3 regions of the Iodidimonas sp. SYSU 1G8 genome follow, and region 3 is predicted to be linked to each of the others. Evidence: riboswitches for the same ligand, from Rfam matches in the RefSeq annotation. Region 3 holds a riboswitch; each other region holds the start of a gene.
What was found. Region 3 has a riboswitch for cobalamin ahead of WJU17_RS00395 (TonB-dependent receptor). Riboswitches for the same ligand answer to the same signal wherever they lie in the genome.
Positions count from the first base shown of each region.

Region 1: linked by a shared signal. The riboswitch ahead of WJU17_RS01060 (ribonucleoside-diphosphate reductase subunit alpha) and the one ahead of WJU17_RS00395 (TonB-dependent receptor) in region 3 are both predicted to bind cobalamin.
Region 2: linked by a shared signal. The riboswitch ahead of WJU17_RS14835 (TonB-dependent receptor) and the one ahead of WJU17_RS00395 (TonB-dependent receptor) in region 3 are both predicted to bind cobalamin.

Region 1 is NZ_JBBYXJ010000001.1:217,001-224,251, reverse strand. It holds gene WJU17_RS01090 (DUF2238 domain-containing protein) at 1-440, shown strand, start outside; gene WJU17_RS01085 (group 1 truncated hemoglobin) at 444-842, opposite strand; gene WJU17_RS01080 (Rrf2 family transcriptional regulator) at 916-1,368, shown strand; gene WJU17_RS01075 (TraR/DksA family transcriptional regulator) at 1,550-1,873, shown strand; gene WJU17_RS01070 (lipid-binding SYLF domain-containing protein) at 1,995-2,717, shown strand; gene WJU17_RS01065 (PLP-dependent transferase) at 2,714-4,015, opposite strand; cobalamin riboswitch at 4,259-4,469, shown strand; gene WJU17_RS01060 (ribonucleoside-diphosphate reductase subunit alpha) at 4,561-6,516, shown strand; gene WJU17_RS01055 (ribonucleotide-diphosphate reductase subunit beta) at 6,507-7,251, shown strand, end outside.
Region 2 is NZ_JBBYXJ010000002.1:802,871-810,121, forward strand. It holds gene WJU17_RS14830 (DHA2 family efflux MFS transporter permease subunit) at 1-1,449, shown strand, start outside; cobalamin riboswitch at 1,507-1,706, shown strand; gene WJU17_RS14835 (TonB-dependent receptor) at 1,886-3,853, shown strand; gene WJU17_RS14840 (ABC transporter substrate-binding protein) at 3,858-4,709, shown strand; gene WJU17_RS14845 (iron ABC transporter permease) at 4,706-5,698, shown strand; gene WJU17_RS14850 (ABC transporter ATP-binding protein) at 5,695-6,474, shown strand; gene WJU17_RS14855 (TIGR04063 family PEP-CTERM/XrtA system glycosyltransferase) at 6,557-7,251, shown strand, end outside.
Region 3 is NZ_JBBYXJ010000001.1:77,255-84,505, reverse strand. It holds gene WJU17_RS00420 (DUF1636 domain-containing protein) at 1-42, opposite strand, end outside; gene WJU17_RS00415 (ABC transporter ATP-binding protein) at 42-839, opposite strand; gene WJU17_RS00410 (iron ABC transporter permease) at 836-1,777, opposite strand; gene WJU17_RS00405 (ABC transporter substrate-binding protein) at 1,843-2,691, opposite strand; gene WJU17_RS00400 (hypothetical protein) at 2,684-3,259, opposite strand; gene WJU17_RS00395 (TonB-dependent receptor) at 3,277-5,166, opposite strand; cobalamin riboswitch at 5,341-5,556, opposite strand; gene WJU17_RS00390 (iron ABC transporter permease) at 5,616-6,635, opposite strand; gene WJU17_RS00385 (ABC transporter substrate-binding protein) at 6,634-7,251, shown strand, end outside.

The sequences.
Region 1 (7,251 bases), 140 kb from region 3:
AGGCGTTGGGATGGGAGCGCAACAATTATGATCGGGTGATCCACTTCAGTTACGGCCTGCTGATGGCCTATCCCACGCGCGAGATATTCCTTCGCGTCGTCAACGTGCGAGGTTTCTGGGGGTATTTCCTGCCCCTCGACGTCATGATGTCGACGTCGATGCTCTACGAACTGATCGAGTGGGGTGCCGCCGCCTGGTTCGGCGGCAATCTGGGCATGGCGTTCCTGGGCACACAGGGCGACGTCTGGGACGCCCACAAGGACATGGCGCTCGCGAGCCTGGGCGCGCTCATCGCCATGGGCGTCACGATCGGGGTCAACATGGCGCTTCAACGCGATTTCGCGTCCGAATGGGCCGACAGTTTCCGGATCAAGAACCGCCGCCCCCTCGGCGAAGTCGCCGTATTCAGAATGTGGCGTCTTCGTCGGGGCGCGGACTGAGCGTCAGGCCGCGGCTGAACGATTCAGCACGTCATCCCGCACCGAGTTCGCAAGGGCGCCGACATCGGCGATATCCGTCTCTGATACGCCCAGCTCGCGCAGCGTCGCCGCCAGATTCTCGATCACGGCATCCACATGGGAGTCGTCGAGGCCCTGTGCCACCAGATGGGCATGGCCCTCCCGCATGGACTTGCCCGAGTAGCCATTGGGACCGCCGGTGACCATGGTGAGAAAACCGCGTTGCTTCGCCCGCTGACGCTCCATGTCCACGCCGTCGAAGAACCTGGCGATCCGGTCATCGGCGAGCACCTTGCCGTAGAACACGTCCACCGCCGCCTTGATCGCCGGCGCGCCGCCGAGCCGCTTGTAGAGACTTTCCATGTAGCCCTCCATAAGATGCATTCTATATACATCTTTAATCTGTTTCCGATGGATCGTCAAATGGCGAAACAGCCAACCAGCGAGTTCTTCTCCTATGCGCCTGACGCAACATACCGACTACGCCCTCCGCGTGCTTATCCACGTCGGCCTCAAGCGGGGCGAAGCCTCGACCATCCGAGAGATTTCGGAAAGCTATGGCGTTTCGCGCAACCATCTGATGAAGGTCGCCAATACGCTGGGGCGGCTTGGGTTTGTCGTGCCCACTCGGGGCCGCGGCGGCGGCCTTGTGCTGGCGCGCGGCCCGGCGGAGATCAATATCGGGGACGTGGTGCGCGACATGGAGGAGAACCTGACTCTGGTCGAATGTTTTCGCAGCGCCGACAATACCTGTCCGATTGCCGGCATCTGCCGTCTGGAGCGCGTTCTGGCCCAAGCGCTTAAATCCTTTCTGGCGGTTCTGGACGGCGTCACCCTGGCTGATCTGCTGTCGGACGGCGGTGCGCTCCGGCTCAGACTGGGCATTGGTGGGCCTGTCACGTCATCGTGATCAGGAAGAAATTGGCTGCGAATAAAAAACATTCCGGTAGAATAGTCTTTCAGCACCCAAGCCCCCTCAAGCTGATGTGCTGACGGCTGGACGGGAACGTCTGCAGCGTCTCCCCGTCCAGCCACCTGGGTTCCGGCGCATCTCGGTGGTCAAACCCGCGAATTGGGTCTAGGCTGCCTGAATGCTGGACCTTCGCAAAGTCGCCGACGACCTCTCGAACCGCTTGCGGGAACTGACTGACCGCGCCGATCGGCTTGAGCACGACCTTCGCCTGCCCCTCGATCCGGACTTCGCCGAGCAAGCCACGGATATGGAATCGGCCGAGGCCAATCAGGCCCTCGAAGAGTCGAGCCGCGCCGAGATTGTCCAAATCCGCGCGGCGCTTGCGCGCATCGAAGAAGGCGAGTACGGCATCTGCACGACATGCGGCGATCCCATCGCCGAAGCCCGCCTTCAGGCCCTGCCTTACACGCCGCAGTGCATCGAATGCGCCCGGCGGAACTGAGCGTTTCGGCACTAAAATAATCCCATGCGGTCCGAGAGATTTGCGCAGGGCGTATAATCGCCTAAATCTAGTGCGAACACGGGGCCGGGGGCGGCATCACAATACCGAGGAGATCACGAACATGCTGAAGTTCACGCGTCGCGGAGTCCAGGCGGCGGCATTGGCGGTCGCTCTGGTCACGGGGACGGCTTCCGTCGCGCTGTATCCCAGTCAGCCGGCCCAGGCGGCGTCCGAAGCCGACGCGCATGAACTGGTATCCGCCGCGCGCTTCGCCTTTGACGACCTGACCGACCGGGGCTCGCACGCGACTTTGCGCGCCCTGCTCAAGGACGCCAAGGGCGTGATGATCTTTCCGTCCGTGATCAAGGGCGCGATCGGCATCGGCGGCGAAGGCGGCAGCGGCGTATTGCTGGTGCGCGGAGAAGATGGGGTCTGGAGCTATCCGGGCTTCTACCATCTCAGCTCGATCAGCATCGGCCTCCAGCTCGGCGGCCAGGAAAACCGTTTTCTCCTGATCCTGATGACCGACAACGCCGTGCGTCGGGTCATGAGCGGCGACGTACAGATCGGCGCCGATCTGAGCGCGGTCGCCGTCGAATCCGGCGTCGACAAGGCGACCGGCACAACGACCGGCCGCCGCGACATCTACTATCACGCCGAAACCCAGGGCGGCCTGTTCGCCGGGGTCAGCCTGGAAGGCACCAAGATCAAGTCCCGCAACAAGATGGCGGCCAAGTATTACGGCGGCAGCGTCACCTCGCGCGACATCCTAATCGAGCGCCGTGTCTCGAACCCGCAGGCCGAGGAGCTCCGGACCCTCGTCTCCTCGCAGTCGGGCCTCTAGCCGCCCGACGCGGCCAGGGCCTGCTCCAGGTCGGCGAGAATATCGTCGATATGTTCCAGGCCGATGGACAGGCGCACATAGCCATCGGTCACACCCGTGGCCAGCTGTTCCTCCGGGGATAGCTGGCTGTGGGTCGTGCTGGCCGGATGAATGGCCAGGCTGCGCGCATCGCCGATGTTGGCGACGTGGTAGAACATCTTCAGTGCATCGATGAAACGGCGGCCCGCATCGACGCCTCCCGCCAGTTCGAAGCCGATCAGCCCACCATAGCCCTGTTTCAGGTAGGCGTCCGCCCGGCGGCGCGCCTCGCCCTTCTGCTGGCTCGGATGGATGACGCGGGTGACGTCGCCGCGGGCGGCGAGCCACGCCGCGACCTTGTTGGCATTGGCGCAGTGCCGCTCCATCCGCAGCGGCAGCGTCTCCAGCCCCTGCGCGATCATGAACGCATTCATCGGGCTCAGTGCGGGGCCAAGGTCACGCAGCAGCACTGTCCGCGCGCGCATGATGTAGGCGATGGGTCCCAGCGGCCGGACCGCGTCGGTCCAGACCGCGCCATGATAGCTCGGATCGGGCTGGGTGAGATTGGGCTGACGGTCGGAATGCGCCTCCCAGTCGAAGCGTCCGCTGTCGATGATCATGCCGCCGATCGAAGTGCCGTGACCGCCGATATATTTGGTCAGGGAGTACACGATGATGGCCGCGCCATGGTCAAACGGCCGGCACAGCAGCGGCGCGGCCGTGTTGTCCATGATCAGCGGGATCCCTGCCTCGCGTCCGATGGCCGCCACTTCCGAAATGGGGAAGACCTGCAACTTGGGATTCGGCAACGTCTCGGCGTAATAGGCCCGGGTGCGCGCATCGGTTGCCCGGCGGAAATTCTCCGGGTCGGAGGGATCGACGAAGCGGACCTCGATGCCTTGGGCGCGCAACGTATTGGCGAACAGATTCCAGGTCCCGCCATAGAGATCGGTCGAGCTCACCACATTGTCGCCCGCCGATGCCAGGTTCTGAAGCGACAGCGCCGACGCAGCCTGTCCCGAAGCGACCGCGAGCGCGGCCGCGCCGCCCTCCAAGGCCGCCATCCGGTCTTCCAGCACCCCGGTCGTCGGGTTCATGATCCGGGTATAGACATTTCCCAACTCCTCCAGCGCGAACAGACGGCGCGCATGGTCCGCGTCGCGGAACTGGTAGGACGTGGTTTGATAGATCGGCACGGCCACCGCGCCGGTCGTGGAATCGGCGCGATAGCCTGCGTGGAGCACCAGTGTTTCAGGGTTCGGGCTCTTTGTTCCACTCATGTGAGGCTCCTTGGACGATGCCAGTATGGTTGGCGAGCATGCCCGGCAGCCATGCCGGATGCAACGCCCCCACCTCATGCCGCCGCCAAAACTCCCCCATGCGGGCAGCATAATACCCCTCGTGACCGGAGACAATTCGGGCTCCAGCGCCAAGGTCCGCGGCTTCGCTTGGGGTTGCCGATGTCAACCTGATTATCACGAAATCGCGATCATCAATGCGCTTGACGATACCCCCTGCCGAGCACAAGATGTTGCGTCCACGGTGCCTCGAACAGTCATATTTGGGGTAAAAGGGAAGCCGGGAAGCAGGCAAAAACCCTGCGAATCCGGGGCTGCCCCCGCAACTGTAGGCGGCGAGCAACTGTCGTTCGCGTCACTGGCGGCAACGCCGGGAAGGCCAGGCAGAAGCGGTGACCCGCAAGCCAGGAAACCTGCCGTGGAAGTTGGAAACGTCCCTGGGCGGAGGGCCTTGGGGGTGCATGCCGGAGTTTAGCGCCGGATAGCGTCCTTCGATTCCCCGCCACGAGAAGAGAAAGAAACGCTGTATGTCTTCGCTCGCTTACGACTTCGACCGTAACGGACATCTGGTGCCGCAACAGCAGCCCGCAGCGCGTCTTCCCATTCCACCATCGCAGCTTCCCTTCAAATTCTCGGCGGACGCGTCATCGGCCGAGCCGGCCAAGCGCGCGCCGCTGCCCATGCCGCTGGCGCCGAAGCCGACCCCGGCCGACCTCGTGCTCGATCGCGGCCGCGACGCCCTGCTGACGCCCTTCGGCAAGGCGACGCTCGAAGATCGGTACCTGCTGCCCGGCGAGTCCTACCAGGATATGTTCGCGCGCGTCGCCTGTGCCTATGCCGACGATGTGGAACACGCGCAGCGCATCTATGACGCGGTCTCGCGGCTGTGGTTCATGCCCGCGACGCCGATCCTGTCCAATGGCGGCACCACGCGCGGCCTGCCGATCTCATGCTTCCTCAACACGGTGCCCGATTCCCTCGACGGCATCGTCGACATCTGGAACGAGAATGTCGCGCTGGCGTCCAATGGCGGCGGCATCGGCACCTATTGGGGCAACGTGCGCTCCATCGGCGAGCCGGTGAAGGGCTGCGGCGAGACCTCGGGGATCGTGCCTTTCATCCATGTGATGGACAGCCTGACCCTGGCGATCAGCCAGGGTTCGCTGCGCCGTGGCTCGGCGGCCGTCTATCTGGACATTCACCATCCGGAAATCGAGGAGTTCCTCGAAATCCGCAAGGCGTCCGGCGATTTCAACCGCAAGGGCCTGAACCTGCACCACGGCATCAACGTCACCGATGCCTTCATGGAAGCGGTGCGCGACGGCGCCATGTTCCCTCTGGTCAGCCCGAAGACCGGCCAGACCATCCGCGAGGTCAACGCCCGCCAGCTCTGGCAGCGCATCCTGGAGACGCGCATCCAGACCGGTGAGCCCTACATCCTCAATATCGACGCGGTGAACCGGGCATTGCCCAAGCATCAGCGCGATCTCGGCCTGAAGGTGTCCACGTCCAATCTGTGCAGCGAGATCACCCTGCCGACCGGTGTCGACCACCATGGCGAGGAGCGCACGGCCGTGTGCTGCCTGTCGTCGCTGAACGTCGAGACCTGGGATCAGTGGAACAACGAGCCGGGCTTCATCGAGGATGTCATGCGCTTCCTCGACAACGTGATGACCCAGTTCATCGAAGAAGCGCCCGACAGCATGAAGCGCGCCCGCTATTCGGCGTTCCGCGAGCGGTCGGTCGGCCTGGGCGTCATGGGCTTCCACTCGTTCCTGCAGGCGCGCGGCATTCCCTTCGAGAGCGCCATGGCCAAGTCGTGGAACATGAAAATCTTCCGCAAGATCCGCCGCGAGGCCGACGCGGCCTCGGTCGCGCTGGCGGAAGAGCGCGGCCCCTGCCCCGATGCGCTGGAGCGCGGCATGAAGGCGCGCTTCAGCCACAAGCTGGCCATCGCCCCGACCGCCTCGATCAGCATCATCTGCGGCGGCACCAGCGCCTGCATCGAGCCGATCCCGGCCAACATCTATACCCACAAGACGCTGTCCGGCGCCTTCCCGGTCCGCAATCCGTATCTGCAGGACCTGCTCGCGCGCAAGGGCGAGGATACCGCGGAAACCTGGCAGTCCATCGTCGAGCATGAAGGTTCGGTGCAGCATCTGGCGTGCCTGGACGAAGACGAGAAGGCGGTATTCCGCACCGCGTTCGAGATCGACCAGCGCTGGCTGATCGACCTGGCGGCCGACCGGACGCCCTTCATCTGCCAGAGCCAGTCCCTGAACCTCTATCTGCCAGCGGACATCGACAAGTGGGACTTGCACATGCTGCACTGGACCGCTTGGGAAAAGGGCATCAAGAGCCTGTATTACTGCCGCTCGAAATCGATCAGCCGCGCCGCTTTCGCGGGCCAGCTCGAAAAGGCCGAGATGCACGTGGTCCAGGGTGAGCGCACGGATTACGAGGAGTGCCTCGCATGTCAGTGAGCGACCTGTCCCATGTCGACCCGCGCAGCCTGATCGGTACCGGCAAGGTCGGCCTGCTGACGGCCACCGGCACCTATGACGTCGATCGCTATCCATGGGCCTACGATTTCTGGAAACGCCAGCAGCAGACGCACTGGATGGGCGAAGAGGTGCCGCTTGGCGCGGACATCAAGGACTGGACCTCGGACCGTGTGACGCCGGCCGAGCGCGCCCTGCTGACCCAGATTTTCCGCTTCTTTACCCAGTCGGACGTGGAAGTGGGCGACAACTATCTGAAGCGCTACATCCCGATCTTCCAGCCGATCGAGGTGCAGATGATGATGGCCGCCTTCACCAACATGGAAACGGTGCATATCGACGCCTACGCCCTGCTGCTGAAGACGCTGGGCATGCCGAAGGCCGAATTCGAAGCGTTCCGCGACTATCGTGAAATGCGCGACAAGGCCGACTACATGCACACCTTCGGTGTCGGCACGGTGTCGGACGTGGCCCGTACGCTGGCCATGTTCGGCGCGTTCACCGAGGGCATGTCGCTGTTCGCCAGCTTCGCCATGCTGCTGAACTTCCCGCGCCACAACAAGATGAACGGCATGGGCCAGATCGTGTCATGGTCGGTGCGGGACGAGAGCCTGCACTGCGAGGGCATCATTCGGCTTTACCATCAGTGGAATCGCGAAACCGGCGCCGTGACCAAGGCCGTGCGCGACGACATCATCGACGTGGCCAAGACCATGG
Region 2 (7,251 bases), on a different contig from region 3:
CAGATCGTCGTCACGTCCATGCCGGCGATCCAGAGTGCGCTGGGTATTGCGCCCGAGCGCATGAGCTGGATCCAGACCTCCTATCTGATCGCCGAGATCATCGCGATTCCCCTAACGGGACTTCTGACACGCATGCTCACCATGCGGGTGCTGTTCGTGGCCGCGGTCTGTCTGTTCAGCGCCGCCTCGCTGGGCTGCGCGCTCAGTGACGGGTTCGCCGGGCTGATCGCCTGGCGTGTCGTTCAGGGCTTTGCCGGCGGCGTTCTCATTCCGCTGGTGTTCGCCGCCGTCTTCCTGCTGTTTCCCGCGAGGCTGCAGGGCATCGCCACCACCATTGGCGGCGTCCTCGCCGTGCTGGCGCCCACCATAGGTCCGCTGGTGGGCGGCTGGATCACCGAGACGTTCTCATGGCACTGGCTGTTCCTGGTCAATGTGGCGCCGGGGATGCTCGCCGCCATGCTGGCATTTTTCGCTCTGCCGCGTCAGCGACCCGACTGGAAGCATGCGGCCGTGATCGACTGGCCGGCGCTGCTGCTGATGGCGTCGGCGCTGGCCGCGCTGGAGATCGGGCTCAAGGAGGCGCCGCAACGAGGGTGGGTCTCGACCGTGGTCGTCGGATTGCTGATCCTGAGTGTCGTGGCCTCCATCACCTTCGTGCGCCGGACACTGAAGCGATACTGGCCAATCGTCGATCTCAGGACATTCCATGACCGCCTCTTCAGCGTGGGATGCGTGTTGAGTTTCGTGCTCGGCGTGGGCCTTTACGGCTCGGTTTACCTCATGCCGGTGTTCCTGGGATTCGTCCGGGGCTACGGACCGCTGGAGATCGGCACGGTCATGCTGGTAACTGGCCTGGCCCAGCTGGCGACCGCGCCTCTCGTGGTCTGGCTCGAACGGCGGGTCGACGCGAGGCTGCTGACGGCCTGCGGCTTTACCCTGTTTGGCATCGGCATGGGCATGAGCGTCTTCCAGACTCCGCAGGCGGGCTTCGACGAGATGCTTTGGCCGCAGATCGTGCGTGGCAGCGCGATCATGCTCTGCCTCCTGCCGCCCACGCGTCTCGCGCTGGGTCACCTACCGCCCGAGCGCGTGGCGGACGCCAGCGGCCTGTTCAACCTGATGCGCAATCTGGGCGGGGCGATCGGTATTGCCCTCATCGACACGGTGATCTACGGCCGCGCGGCGCATCATGTCACCCAGCTGGCGGCGGATCTGATGGCTGGCAGCCGCGACGCGGCGCAGTTCGTCGGTTTGCCGCTCAAATTCTTCAAGGGCGTTCCGTTGAGCGGCCTGGACAGCGGCGCCATCGACTTCGCCCGTCCGCTGGTCGAGAAGGCCGGGCTGGTGATGGCGATCAACGAGGCGTGGGCCATGCTGAGTGCGATCACTGTTCTGGCCGTGCTCGCCCTGCTGGCGGTCGCTCCGCGCCGTCGGCGCCCGCGCGGCTGATCCGGAACCGCACGGGAGATACGCCTTTCTCGGCAATTGTAATCCGCCTGTAAGCGGCGTAGGTTCCGCCGCGATGGTGCCCGTGAGGGCTTCAAAGGGAACACGGAAAGGCTGAAGCAGGCCCAGGCCGTGGCTGTCCCCGCAACTGTAAGCGGCGAGTTTCGATGCGATTGACCACTGAGGCCTTGTGCCTTGGGAAGGTGCATCGAGGCGGCGACCCGCGAGCCAGGAGACCTGCCATCGCGTCGTCCTTCCAGCTACCGGGGTAGTGGGTGGTGCGGGTTTCCGCTGTGACGACACCGTAACTGGGTCGCACGCTGGTGGAAGCCGTACAATGGGACGTTGCCTGTCCTTCCTTTCAAGACAAACGACGCGAAACGCGTCCGGCTCGCCGTGCCCGTTCGACCTCCTGACCTTGTGGCTGTGGAGGAAACCGATGCCAATCAATAGAACAAGCCGGCGCAACCGGACATTCGTCAGCGCGGTCGCGCTTTTCGCGGTCGCGACTGGTCACGCCGTCGCCGCCGATGGCGTGCTGCCCGGCGATACCATCGTGGTGACCGGGGCCATGACGCCCGCGCCCGCCTCGGAGCTGGGCTATTCCCTGTCGGTGCTCACCGAGCAGGATATCGTGCAGCGCCAGAATCCGGTCGTCTCGGATCTGCTGCGCAGCGTGCCCAGCGTATCGGTCAGCCGCTCGGGCGGCCCGGGACAGCTCACCCAGATCCGCATGCGCGGCGCGGAAGGCAACCATACGCTGGTACTGATCGACGGCGTCGAGGCCAACGAGCTGAACTTCAACGGCGAATTCGACTATGCCTCGCTGCTGGCCGTGGGCGTCGAGCGAATCGAGGTGCTGCGCGGTGCCCAGAGCGCGCTCTATGGTTCAGATGCCTTGGGCGGCGTCATCAACATCATCACCAAGGGCGGCAAGCCGGGCTTCCAGGCGGAAGGCTCGGTCGAAGGCGGCTCGTTCGGGCAGCGCCAGGTGACGGCGCTGATGTCCGGCGGCGTCGAACGCTTCTATGGCGCGGTCTCTGCCGGCTATTTCGGTACTGACGGCATCAACTTGTCCCGCATGGGCACGGAAAAGGATGGATCGCGCGTCTTCACGGTCAGCGGCAAGGCGACAGCTCTGCTCAGTGACAGCTTCCGGCTGGATGGCACCGCGCGGCTGGTCGACAGCCACAGCGAGACCGACCGGCAGGATTTCGATTTTCCGTCGACGCCGACCAACGGCCTGATCATTGATTCCAGCGACGAGCAGGACAATCGCCAGTTCTATGGCCGGCTGGGCGGCGAACTCTCGCTGTTCGAGGGCACGTGGATTCACAAGGCGGCGGTTCTCTATGCCGACACCGAACGTGAATACATCAACGACAGCAGCGATCTCACGGGCAACAGCGGCTCGCGGCTGAAGTTCGAGTACCAGAACACGGTCAACTTCCAGACCCCGTCCTTTCTCGACGCGGACCACCATGTCACTGTCGCGTTCGAGCGCGAGGAGCAGGATTTCCAGAACTACGGCGCCGTCCCGGACGCGCTGGAGAACCAGAAGCGTTCCGACAGCCAGAACAGCTTCATCGGCGAGTACCGCGTCGGCTTTGCCGAACAGGTGTTCCTGTCCGCCGGCGTGCGTCATGACGACAACGAACTGTTCGCCGACGCCACCACCTACCGCCTCGCGGCGTCCTGGCGGATTCCTGGCAGCGGTACACGCCTGCACGGCAGCCACGGCACGGCGATCACCAATCCCGGCTTCTTCGAACTGTTCGGTTACTTCCCGGATTTCTTCGTCGGCAACCCCGGCCTGAGCCCGGAACGCTCGAGCAGCTTCGACGTCGGTGTCGAGCAGAAGTTCTGGGGTGACCGGATCACCGTCGACGTGACCTATTTCGACGCCAATCTGCACGACGAGATCGTCACGGTATTCGACTCCAATACCTTCCTGACCTCGGTGGAGAATCTGGTCGGCAAAAGCCGCCGCAAGGGTCTCGAGCTGATGCTTTCGGCCAATCTGACGGACGAGCTGTCCATCGGCGGCAGCTATACCTACACCAGCTCCAGGCAGCCGGCCGGCGGTCGTGAAGTGCGCCGTCCCAAGCATCTGGGCAATATCAACGTGAACTACGCGTTCGCGTCCGGTCGCGGCAACGTCAATCTCGACCTGTCGTATAATGGCAAGCAACTCGACAATGAATTCGTCGATACGACGCCTGAATTCATGGTGACGCTCGACGATTACCTGTTGGTGACCCTGGCGGCGAGCTATCGCCTGACCGAAGCCGTCGAAATCTACGGCCGGGTCGAGAATATGATCGACCAGGATTACGAGGAAGTGTTCTCCTACCGCTCCCCGGGCATTGGCGCGTTCGCCGGCCTGCGGGTGAAACTGGGAGAGTAAAGGAATGAAGGCGGCGGGTTGGCATGGCGTTTTGTTCTGCCTGCTCGCCGCCTGTTTCTGCCTGCCCGCCGAGGCGGCGCCCCGGCGCATCGTCTCCATGGGTCTGTGCACCGACCAGCTCGTGATGATGCTGGCCGATGAAGACACCATCCAGTCGGTCCACTGGGTCACGCAGGAAGCGGATGACTCCGCCATGGCCGGACGGGCCGCCCGCTACACAGCCAATCATGGCCTGGCCGAGGAGGTGCTGCGCATGCGGCCGGACCTCGTCTTCGCCGATGGTACCACATCGCCCCTCGCCACCGCCCTGCTGCGGCGCCAGGGCATTCCCATCGTCACCGTGCCCGTCGCCGATACGTTCGAGGGGACACGACGTAACATCCGGCAGGTGGCGGCCGCGCTGGGACGGCCCGCGAAGGGCGAGGCGATGGTCGCCGACTTCGACGCCGCGCTGGTTCGCACGAAGGGCGCCTTGGCCGGCGAAAACAGGCGCGCCCTGGTCTATGGCGCGAACGGCTTCTCCGCCGGCGTGCCCAGCCTGTTCAACGACGTCCTGACCCATCTCGGCTTGACGAATATCGCGGCCAGGCCGGGCATGGCCGGCTGGGTCAGCATGTCGGTCGAGGATGTGCTGCGGGCCGATCCGGATCTGCTGATCCTGGGCGAATATCGTCCCGAAGCGCCCTCCCAGGCCAATCTGATGCTGGAGCATCCGGCGCTGCGGGCCTTGCGGCGTGACCGTCCCGTCGTCAGCGTGGCGACCAATCTCTGGAACTGCGGCACGCCCTTCGTGGCCCGCGCGGCCGCCGTTCTTGTCGAACAGGTGCGCGGCATCGACACGGTGGCGCGGCCATGACGGGGGCGCGCGTCATTCGGGGTCCGGTACTGTACGGGCTGCTGGGCGGCCTCGTCGTCGCGCTGTTCGTGCTCTCCATCATGATCGGGCGCGGCGGCGCGTGGCTTCCCGCGGGAAGCGGCCTCGATCCCGCGGTCGCCGATATCATCCTCTACGAGGTGAGGCTGCCGCGCGCCTTGCTCGGCGTGCTCGCCGGCGCGTCGCTGGGGCTTTGCGGGGCCGCGTTGCAGGGGTTGCTGCGCAACCCGTTGGCCGAACCCGGGCTGGTCGGCGCCTCGAGCGGCGCGGCGCTCGGGGCGGTGATCGTGTTCTATTTCGGCCTGTTCGGCGGCGTGCTCGCCGTGCCGCTCGGCGGGTTCATCGGCGCGCTGGGCGCCCTGCTGCTGCTGTACCTGCTGGCCGGCCGGGCGCCCGAGGCCATGACCCTCATCCTGGCGGGCGTTGCCATCAACGCCTTTGCCGGCGCGCTGACCTCGCTGGCCCTCAATCTCGCCCCCAGTCCTTGGGCGGCGCTGGAGATCGTCTTCTGGATGCTGGGCTCCATCGCCGATCGGGGCATGGAACATGTGATGTTCGCCGCGCCCTTCGCGCTGGCGGGCATGGCACTGGTGACGACGGCGGGCGGCGCGCTCGATGCGCTGAGCCTGGGACAGGACACGGCGCGCAGCCTTGGGTTCAGCCCGCGCAATACCACCATACGGGTGATCCTCGGGACAGGACTTGCCGTGGGCGCGGTGGTTTCCGTCACCGGCATGATCGGTTTCGTCGGGTTGGTGGTCCCGCATCTGCTGCGGCCGTGGGTCGGGCACCACCCGAGCCGGCTGCTGCTGCCGAGCGCCTTGGCGGGCGCGGCGGTGCTGCTGGCCGCGGACATTCTCGTGCGGCTGCCGCTGCGGGGGCCCGAGCTGAAGCTGGGCGTGGTGACGGCCCTGATCGGCGCGCCGTTCTTTCTCCACCTCATCCTCAAGATGCGGCGGATCGATCCATGACGTTGCTCGCCGCCCACGATCTCCATGTCTCGTTCGGTGCCTTGCCCGCGGTGCGCGGTGTCGGCTTCACGGCCGATGCCGGAACGCTCATCGGCCTGATTGGTCCCAATGGCGCGGGCAAGACCAGCCTCATCCGCGCCCTGGCCGATCTGGTTCCGTTCACCGGCGCCGTCGAGATCGACGGCCGAGCCTCCAGCCGTTTTGGCCGTCGGGCCTTCGCGCGGCAGGTCGCCTATCTGGCGCAGAACCAGCCGGTGCATTGGCCTTTCACGGTCTCCGATCTGGTGGCGCTCGGCCGTCTACCGCACCGCGCGCCATTCCAGGGCGCCTCGCGAGATGATCGCGCGGCGGTGGAACGGGCGATCGCGCTCGCGGCCGTCGGCGACCTGTCCGCCCGCCGCGTCGATGCGCTGTCGGGCGGGGAACGGGCGCGTGTGCTGCTGGCGCGCGCGCTGGCGGTTCAGGCGCCCATCCTGCTGGTCGATGAGCCAATCGCCTCGCTGGACCCATACCACCAGATCGAGATCATGGAGGTTTTGCGCGCCTATGCCGAGGCGGGCGCGCTGGTCATCGCCGTGCTGCACGACCTGACGCTGGCGGAGCGCTTCTGCCATCGTCTGCTTCTGCTGCGGGATGGCGAGCTGCTTGCCGATGGCCCGCCCGCGACGGTCCTGGTGGATGATAACGTGCAGCGCGCCTATCGGGTCGCCGTCATCCACCACGTCCATGATGGACAGAGGATCACCGTGCCGTGGCAGCGGGTGAACGCGAAATAACCGCGCCGGCAGCGCACGGCCGTTTCGGCCCGCGACGCGCGCCTGTATAACCGGAGGATCCTTCCCGCCCGTCATGGCCCGCATGCGCATCCTGCACGTCTTCGATCACTCCATTCCGTTGCACAGCGGCTACACCTTCCGTAGCCTGGCCATTCTCCGCCAGCAACGGGCGTTGGGCTGGGAAACCCATCATCTCACGGGCCCCAAACAGGGCACGGATGAGGAAGCGACCGAGGCCGTCGAAGGCCTGGTCTTTCATCGCACCCGGCAGCCACCGCCATGGACCCGCTCCCTGCCGCTCATCAAGGATCAGGCCATTGTCGATGTCCTGGCGCGACGTCTCGAGGCGGTGGCGCGCCAGATCCGGCCCGATGTGATCCACGCCCATTCCCCGGTCCTCAACGCCCGCGCCGCGCTGGCGGTGGGCCGCAGACTGGGCATCCCCGTCGTGTACGAGATCCGCGCGTTCTGGGAGGACGCCGCCGCCGCCCATGGCACGTTCCGCGCCAACGGGGCGCGCTATCGTATCGCCCGCCATCTGGAAACCATGGCGGTCCGTCAGGCCGATGCCGTGACGACGATCTGCGAAGGCCTGCGCCAGGATATCGTGGCGCGCGGCGTCCCAGAGGGCAATGTGACGGTGATTCCCAATGCCGTTGACCCCGAAGAATTCGCCCATCCGCTGCCACCTGATCCGGCGCTGAAGGCGTCACTGGGTCTCTCGGACGCGGTCGTGCTCGGGTTCATCGGATCGTTCTATGGGTACGAAGGGCTCGA
Region 3 (7,251 bases):
ACAGACAATGATGGAAGCCTCACCGCCAATCTTCTTCAACATCAGCCGATCCTCGCGCCGTTGTGACCCAGACGGCGCCAGGGCAGGACGAAGTGCTCGCCCTGCTCCGCGCCATGAATGCCTTCGATGGCGTAGGCGTCGCGCAGATGGTTCTGCGCCAGCACCGCCTCGGGCGTCCCATCCGCCACAAGACGCCCACCTTCCATCAGCAACAACCGGCGGCAGAACCGGGCCGCCAGCGGCAAATCGTGCAGGACGGCGATGACGAGGCGGCCATCCTCGGCAATGCCCCGCAGCAGTTCCATGACCTGAAGCTGATGAAACGGGTCGAGCGAAGCGACCGGTTCGTCGGCGAGCAGAATCGGCGTCTCGACCGCCAGCGCCCGCGCCAGCATGACACGCGCCCGCTCGCCGCCGGACAAGGTCGTCACAGTGCGGTCGGCGAACCGGGTCACATCGGCACGCTCCATGGCGCTCATGATGGCCGCGTCATCCCGCGCGGACACGCGTGCGAGGGGCGACAGGTGCGGCAGCCGGCCGAGCGCCACAAGATGATAGACATCGAGCGGCCAGTGCACGGTATGCCCCTGAGGCAGGTAGGCGATCCGCCGCGCCAGTTCCTTGCGCGGCAGATCCGCGATGCTCTTGCCGTCGATCGATACGGTGCCGCGCACCATCTGTTGCAGGCGCGCGAGCGCACGGATCAGCGTGGATTTGCCCGCCCCGTTGGGACCGATCAGTCCCATCAGCCCGCCGGAGCCCACCGTGAAGCCGATATCCTCGAGGATCGGTTTGCCATTGATCGACACATCGATCCCGTGAGCCGTCAGTTCGGTCATCGCACGATCTTTCTGGTCTTGAGGATCAGGTAAAGGAAGAACGGCGCACCGATCAGCGAGGTGACGATGCCCAGATGCAGCTCCGGTCCCACGGTAATAAGGCGCACCACCACATCCGCGGCGGCCAGCAGCGCCGCCCCGCCCAGCGCGCTCGGCAACAGCAGGCGGCTGGGCATCTGCCCGACCAATGGACGCAGCAGATGCGGTACCACCAGTCCCACGAACCCGATCGTTCCGGCGACCGCGACCGAGGCACCAACCGCCAGACTGGTGCCGACGATCGCCAGCACCCGCACTCGCGTGAGGTCCATGCCAAGACTCTGCGCCGCTTCCTCGCCCAGGCTGAGCGCATCGAGCGGCTTTCCCAGGGTCAACAGCACCGCGATGCCGGTGACGATAAAGGGCGCCGCCAGCGTCACATCGGCAAAGCTGCGGTCACGGACGGAGCCCAGCAGCCAGAAGATGATCTCGCTCACCGCCCAGGGATTGGGCGAGAGGTTCATGGCGAGCGAAATCAACGACAGGGAAATGCCGCCAATCGCCATGCCGACGAGAATGAGGGTCAGCGTGCTCGAATCCCGCGCCGCGACCAGATAGAGCACGATGGTCGCGATGGCGGCGCCCGTCAGCGCGGACAGCGGCAAGGCGAACGGGAAGACCGCCGACAAACCAAAGTAGAGGGCGATCACGGCCCCGAGACTCGCGCCGCCGGTAATGCCGACCACGCTCGGCTCGGCCAGCGGATTGCGCAGCAGGCTTTGCAGCACGGCGCCCGCCAATCCGGTGGCCGCGCCGATCAGCAAGGCCAGTATGGTCCTGGGAAGGCGCAGGTCGCGAATGATGGTGACGATTTTTTCGTCCGCGCTGCCCAGCAGTCCCGCGAGAACATCCGATGCAGGCAATGGCACATAGCCGAAACGCAGCGACATGATGGCCATGCCCAGCGCCACCAGTGTCAGAGAAACATTGAGCAGCACGACGTAATGGAGCGACAGCGGCGCCTTCACGGTCTTTCCTCCGGCATGCCCCGGACGCGCTCGGATGCGAGCAGCTCGGCGGCATCGACGACCATGGGCCCGGCACAAGGCCAGAGCTTGCCGGGCACGCCGATTACAGGCTTCTCGTCCATGAGCCGGTGCAGATAGGCATGCGTCATGAAGGTGCGGCGGATCGAACTTTGCGACGTGTCGAAGAAGCTGACGACGAAGCCGTCAGGCGGATCGTTGACCAGCACCTCGAGGGGCAGGGTTCCCCAGCCGACCTGGCCGCGATCCGCCTGGAAATTGTCGAAGCCGCTTGCCCGCATGGCCGTATCGACGAAGGTGTTCAGCCCGGCGCTGCCGCCATCGGGGCGGTAATAGACGAAGCGCGGACGCGGTCCTGGCGGCACGGTTGCGGCGACCGCCGCGCGCCGGCGGCGCATATCCGCCACCATCGCCAGTCCCCGCGCACGCTGGCCGAAGGCCTCGGCCACATGCATCACGGTCTCCTCGATGTCGGCGAATTCCGAACTGAGGTTCAGCCGGATCACGCGGATACCGAGGCGCGTGAGCATCTCTTCCAGCTTGGGTTCGCCGCGCGCATCCATCAGCACCACGTCGGCGCCAACCCCCAGCAGTTCCTCCGCTGTCTTCCGGTTGCGCGGCAGACCCGCCGCCTCGTCGGCGTGAAGGGACAGTGGCCCGGTCGCTTCCTGACTGACCGATGCGATCTGCGCCCGGTCCGCCAACGTCAGAACAAGCTGGTCGCCGCATATGGTGGTCGATGCGACCCGCGGCAGCGCCGACGCGCCGCCGCAAAGGGTGGCGACCGCAACCCCGATGGCCACCGCGAGCCGCGAGGTGTCACGCACCCCGGAACCCCTTGCCAAGCCGATCCAGCCCGTCCGGCTGGTGGCCCGCGTAGTCGGCCATGATCGCGTCCCAGGTCGCCAGCCGCGACCAGTCGGGCGCATCCGCGAGCTGATCCGCGTCGGTGATGAACGGGTTGGCGAAGAAGATGGTGATCTGGGGCTCGCCCTTGCCGTTGAACATCCGGTAGCCCCAGGAAACGGGATGACCCTGCTTGTCCAGCCGGCGGAAGAATTCCGCCCGGCTGGGCCGCCGGTGGGCAATCAGCTCCGGCGGATTGGGGTTGCTGGCAGGCCCCCGATTGGTGCCGATGCACAGATGGAAATGCCCTTTGCCGCCCCAGTGAACGGTGAGATATCCGCCCTGGCAGCTGACGCGCTCCGGCGCGCCCGGCGCCTTCATTTCATAGGCGGCGCCGGGAATCAGCGGCCCGAACGTCAAGGCAGCGTAATGGTTTTCGAACAGATCCCTGAGCAGCCGCTCGAGGAACGCTTCGTCCAACGGCAACGGCCAAACCTGTTCCGTCGCCCCGCTTTCGATGATCGACACCATGGGAATGGGCTGGGTCATGGATCTGTTCTCCCTCGTTACAGGACGTTGAGCGACGCGCGGACGCCGACGAAACCACTCAGCCCATAGGTGCTGTTGCCCCAGTTGAGCATGTAATCCTTGTCGAACAGGTTCACGACGCGGCCATAGAGCTCGAGCTGGTCGTTGACCCGGTAGCTCACCAGCAGGTCCACGGTGACGAAGCCGTCGACCGGCCGATTGACGCCGCTCGACAGGTTTTCGCTCTTGAACCGCGCGCGTGCAGTGATCGACAGGTCCTCCAGCGGATAGATGGTCACCGAGGTCGCTCCCGAATGACGCGGCCGGCCCTTCCAGGTGTTCGCCGGCAGCTTGCGCGAGCTGAGGTAGGTGTAACTCTGGCTGACGCTCAGCCAGGGCGTGATCTGCGCGGTGGCGCCGAACTCGACGCCTTTCGACTTGGACTCGCCGCCCATCCGATAGCCGTTCAGAATGAACTCGATCTCATCCTCGACGTGGCTTTCGAAATAGTTCACCGTCAGATTGATCTGAGGGTCGGCCCAATTCAGGTCGAATCCGGCGTCCCATCCCTGGCTCTCTTCCACGGTCAGGTTCGGATTGCCGTAAGTCGGATCATAGAGCTGGTACAGGCCCGGCGCCTTGGCCCCGGTGCCATAGCTCGCCCGCAGCTTGAGATCGCCGCCTGCCAGCGCCGCCGGCAACACATAGGCGACGGTGCCGCGGTAGGTGTCGAAACCGCCGAACTGGCTGTTGTCGTCATATCGGAAGGCGCCGGTGAGGGTCAGGTTTTCGAGTGGCTTCAGCGCCACTTCCCCGAACACGGATTTGGTATCGACTTTCTCGATGAAGTCACCGGAGAAGGACGTGATCTGGTCGGTGGATTCCTCTTCCAGGTTACCGCCCACGACGACGCTGAGCCATTCCGTCGCATCGAAGGCGCTGGTGTAGTTGAGGTTACGCTTCTTGCCGAGATACTGATCGCCTTCAGGCCGGGTAGACCGGCCGAAATAGAGGCGCTCGGCCTGGTAGTAACTGGCAAGCAGACTGTTGCGCCATCTTCCGTCGAAGGCCTTGTGATTGACCTGGATGGCCGCCGCGTCCTCGTCCTTCTCCACGTTGTCATTGCTCGACACATCGGTGCCAGTGCCATCGAGATCGGAATCCGTCCGGCTGAGGAACCCCGTCGCGACGATTTCCAGATTATCGGTGATCTGGTATCCGATGCGGCCACTGAAGCCGTAGCGGCTATAGGCATCAGGCTCGACCGACGGACCGGCCGTCGGCGCCGCCAGCGACGGACCGTCATTGCGATGGCCGGTCACCGAAAGACGCACATCGAGCGGCCCGGTCTTGCCGTACAGCGACGCGCCGCCGTTGAAGGTGCCGAAGGAGCCGCCCTCCATTTCGCCGTTCAGGGTAAGGCCGTCCTCGGTCGCACGCCTGGTGACGATGTTGATGACACCGCCGATCGCATCGCTGCCATAGAGCGAACTCTGATTGCCGCGCAGCACCTCGATACGAGACACGTCGAGCGCGGTCAGATGGTCCATCTGGAACTGGGTGCTGGTGCTGCTGGGATCGCCCAGCTCGATGCCGTCGATCAGCACGAGAACCTGATCATTGTCCGAGCCCCGGATGCTGAGGTTCGAAAAACCGCCGGGGCGATTGTTGCTGATCTGGATACCCGGCAGATCCTGCAGCAGATCGCGCAGCACCGTTACCTGGTTGGCCTGCAGGTCTTCGGCATCGATGACGCTGAACGAGCTGCCGATCTCGCGCGGCTTGAGGCCGGTGCGGCTCGCGCTCACCACCACTTCTTCCAACGCTGTCGTATCGAGGGTCTGAGCAAATCCCGTACCCGGCATGGCGAGAGCGATCAGGGCGCACGAATACCCCGCTGCCCGCGCTCGCATTGAACGCGCAGTCATAGTTCCTCCATCGGGGGCGACGCCCCGTTATCAGTCGCGGGACGGACTGAGCCAACGATGGTTCATGGAAGGAGTACGAAACGGCCTTTCAAGCCAGACGTCCGCACGGCCCACCCGCAGTTACACAAGGTGTCGCCTCTACGGAGGACCGCTCTTCCAGTTCTTCCCGACCGAAAGACGAGCGACGAAGGTGGCAGGTCTCCTGGCTCTCGGATCTTCACTTCGTCACGCCTTCCCAGGGCAAAAGCCCCAGTGGCTGCGTGTGACGGAAGCTCCCCGATCACAGTTGCGGGTACAGCCCCAGCTTCACTTGACCGCACGCGATGCGGCGTCGTGTTCTGAGTTCCCTTTTGAACCTCCTCTCGGAGGACCACCGGCATCAACGTTACGTACATTTGCAAACACGGGCAATGTGGATTTTTGCACAGCGTCGCGGCGTCGATACCGCCTCACGCCGGCGCGCGGCGGCGCGTCAGCAGGTGCAGGAAGAAGGGCACGCCGAGCATGGCGGTCACGACGCCAAGCCGCAGTTCCGTGGTCGCCGGCACGAGACGGACGGCCACATCCGCCACGGTGAGCAGGGCCGCGCCGGCGAGCGCCGAGGGCAGCAATATGCGCGAGGGCGGCACGTTGCCGAGCAGGCGGATGATATGCGGCACGACGAGGCCGACGAATCCGATAGTGCCTGAAACCGCGACCGCGCCGCCGACCGCCAGGGCGACGCCCGCCACGACCCGCCACTGGACATGGCTCAGATTGAAACCCAGGGCCTCGGCCGCGTCCTCGCCAAGCGCCAGCGCATCCAGACCGCGCCCGTCCCACATCAGCAGGGCGCAGCCCGCGACCATGGACGGCAGCGCCAGCGCCACATGGGTCATGCTCCGGTCCTCCAGGGAGCCGAGCAGCCAGAACGTGATCTCCATGCCCGAGAACGGGTTAGCGGACAGGTTCAGCGCCAGGGAAATCGCCGCGCCCGACAGCGTGCCCACCGCGATACCAGCCAAAATCAGGGTCAGCGGGCTGTCCGCCCGCCGCGACAGGGCCATCACGAAAGACAGGCCGATGACGGCGCTGCCGATGGCCATCAACGGCAGCGCGGCGGGTGTGACGGCCGCGAGGCCGAAATATAGCGCCACCACCGCGCCGAGCGCGGCCGCGCCCGAGGCGCCAAGCACCGATGGATCAGCCAGGGGATTGCGCAGATAGCCTTGCAGGGCGGCGCCCGTCAGCGCCAGCGTCGCGCCCACCGACAGCGACAGGATCAATCGAGGCAAGCGGATTTCCATGACCACCGACCGGATCACGGGATCGCCCTGGCCCAGCACCGCCCGCGACACGTCGCCCCAGCCAATCGGCGCGGGTCCCGTGACGAGGGACAGCCCCGCTGCAAAAATGCACAGCGCGACCAGAACCAGAATGCCGATGCCGCTTGAGCGCCGCGGCGAAACAGGGGTATCAGGAGGCGTCATGAAAACCCTCCTTGCCGTCATCTGTTCCACGGCGCTCCTCGCGGTCGCGGCGCCCGCCTTCGGCGCCCCGCAGCGTATCGTGTCGCTCAACATGTGCGCCGACCAGTATCTGATCGCGCTGGCCGACAGGGATCAGATCGCCGCGCTCTCCGAATGGGCGCGCGATCCGGCCATGTCGTACCAGTCCGAGGCCGCCAGATCGTACCCGGTCGCGACGGGCGCGGCGGAAGCGGTCATGACCCTGAAGCCCGATCTGGTCATCGTGAACAGGTTCCGGCGCCAGGAGACCCAGTCCATTCTCAAGCCCTATGGCTACACGACCATCGAGCTGAGGCCCGCGCGGAACTTCGAGGATATCATCGACCAGACGCGGGAAATCGCCGCCGCCATCGGTCATCCCGAACGGGGCGAGGCGCTGATCGCGCGCATGCGCGCCGAACTGGCGGCCATACCGGCGCCGGACCGCCGGGCTCCCGTCGTCGCGCACTACCAGCGCCGGGGATTCGTTACCGGTACCGGCACGCTGCTCGACGAGGTCATGACCCGGGCCGGCGCGGACAATCTGGCCCGACGCCTGGGCCGAAGCGCCGTCTCCCGGATCACGCTGGAGGAAATC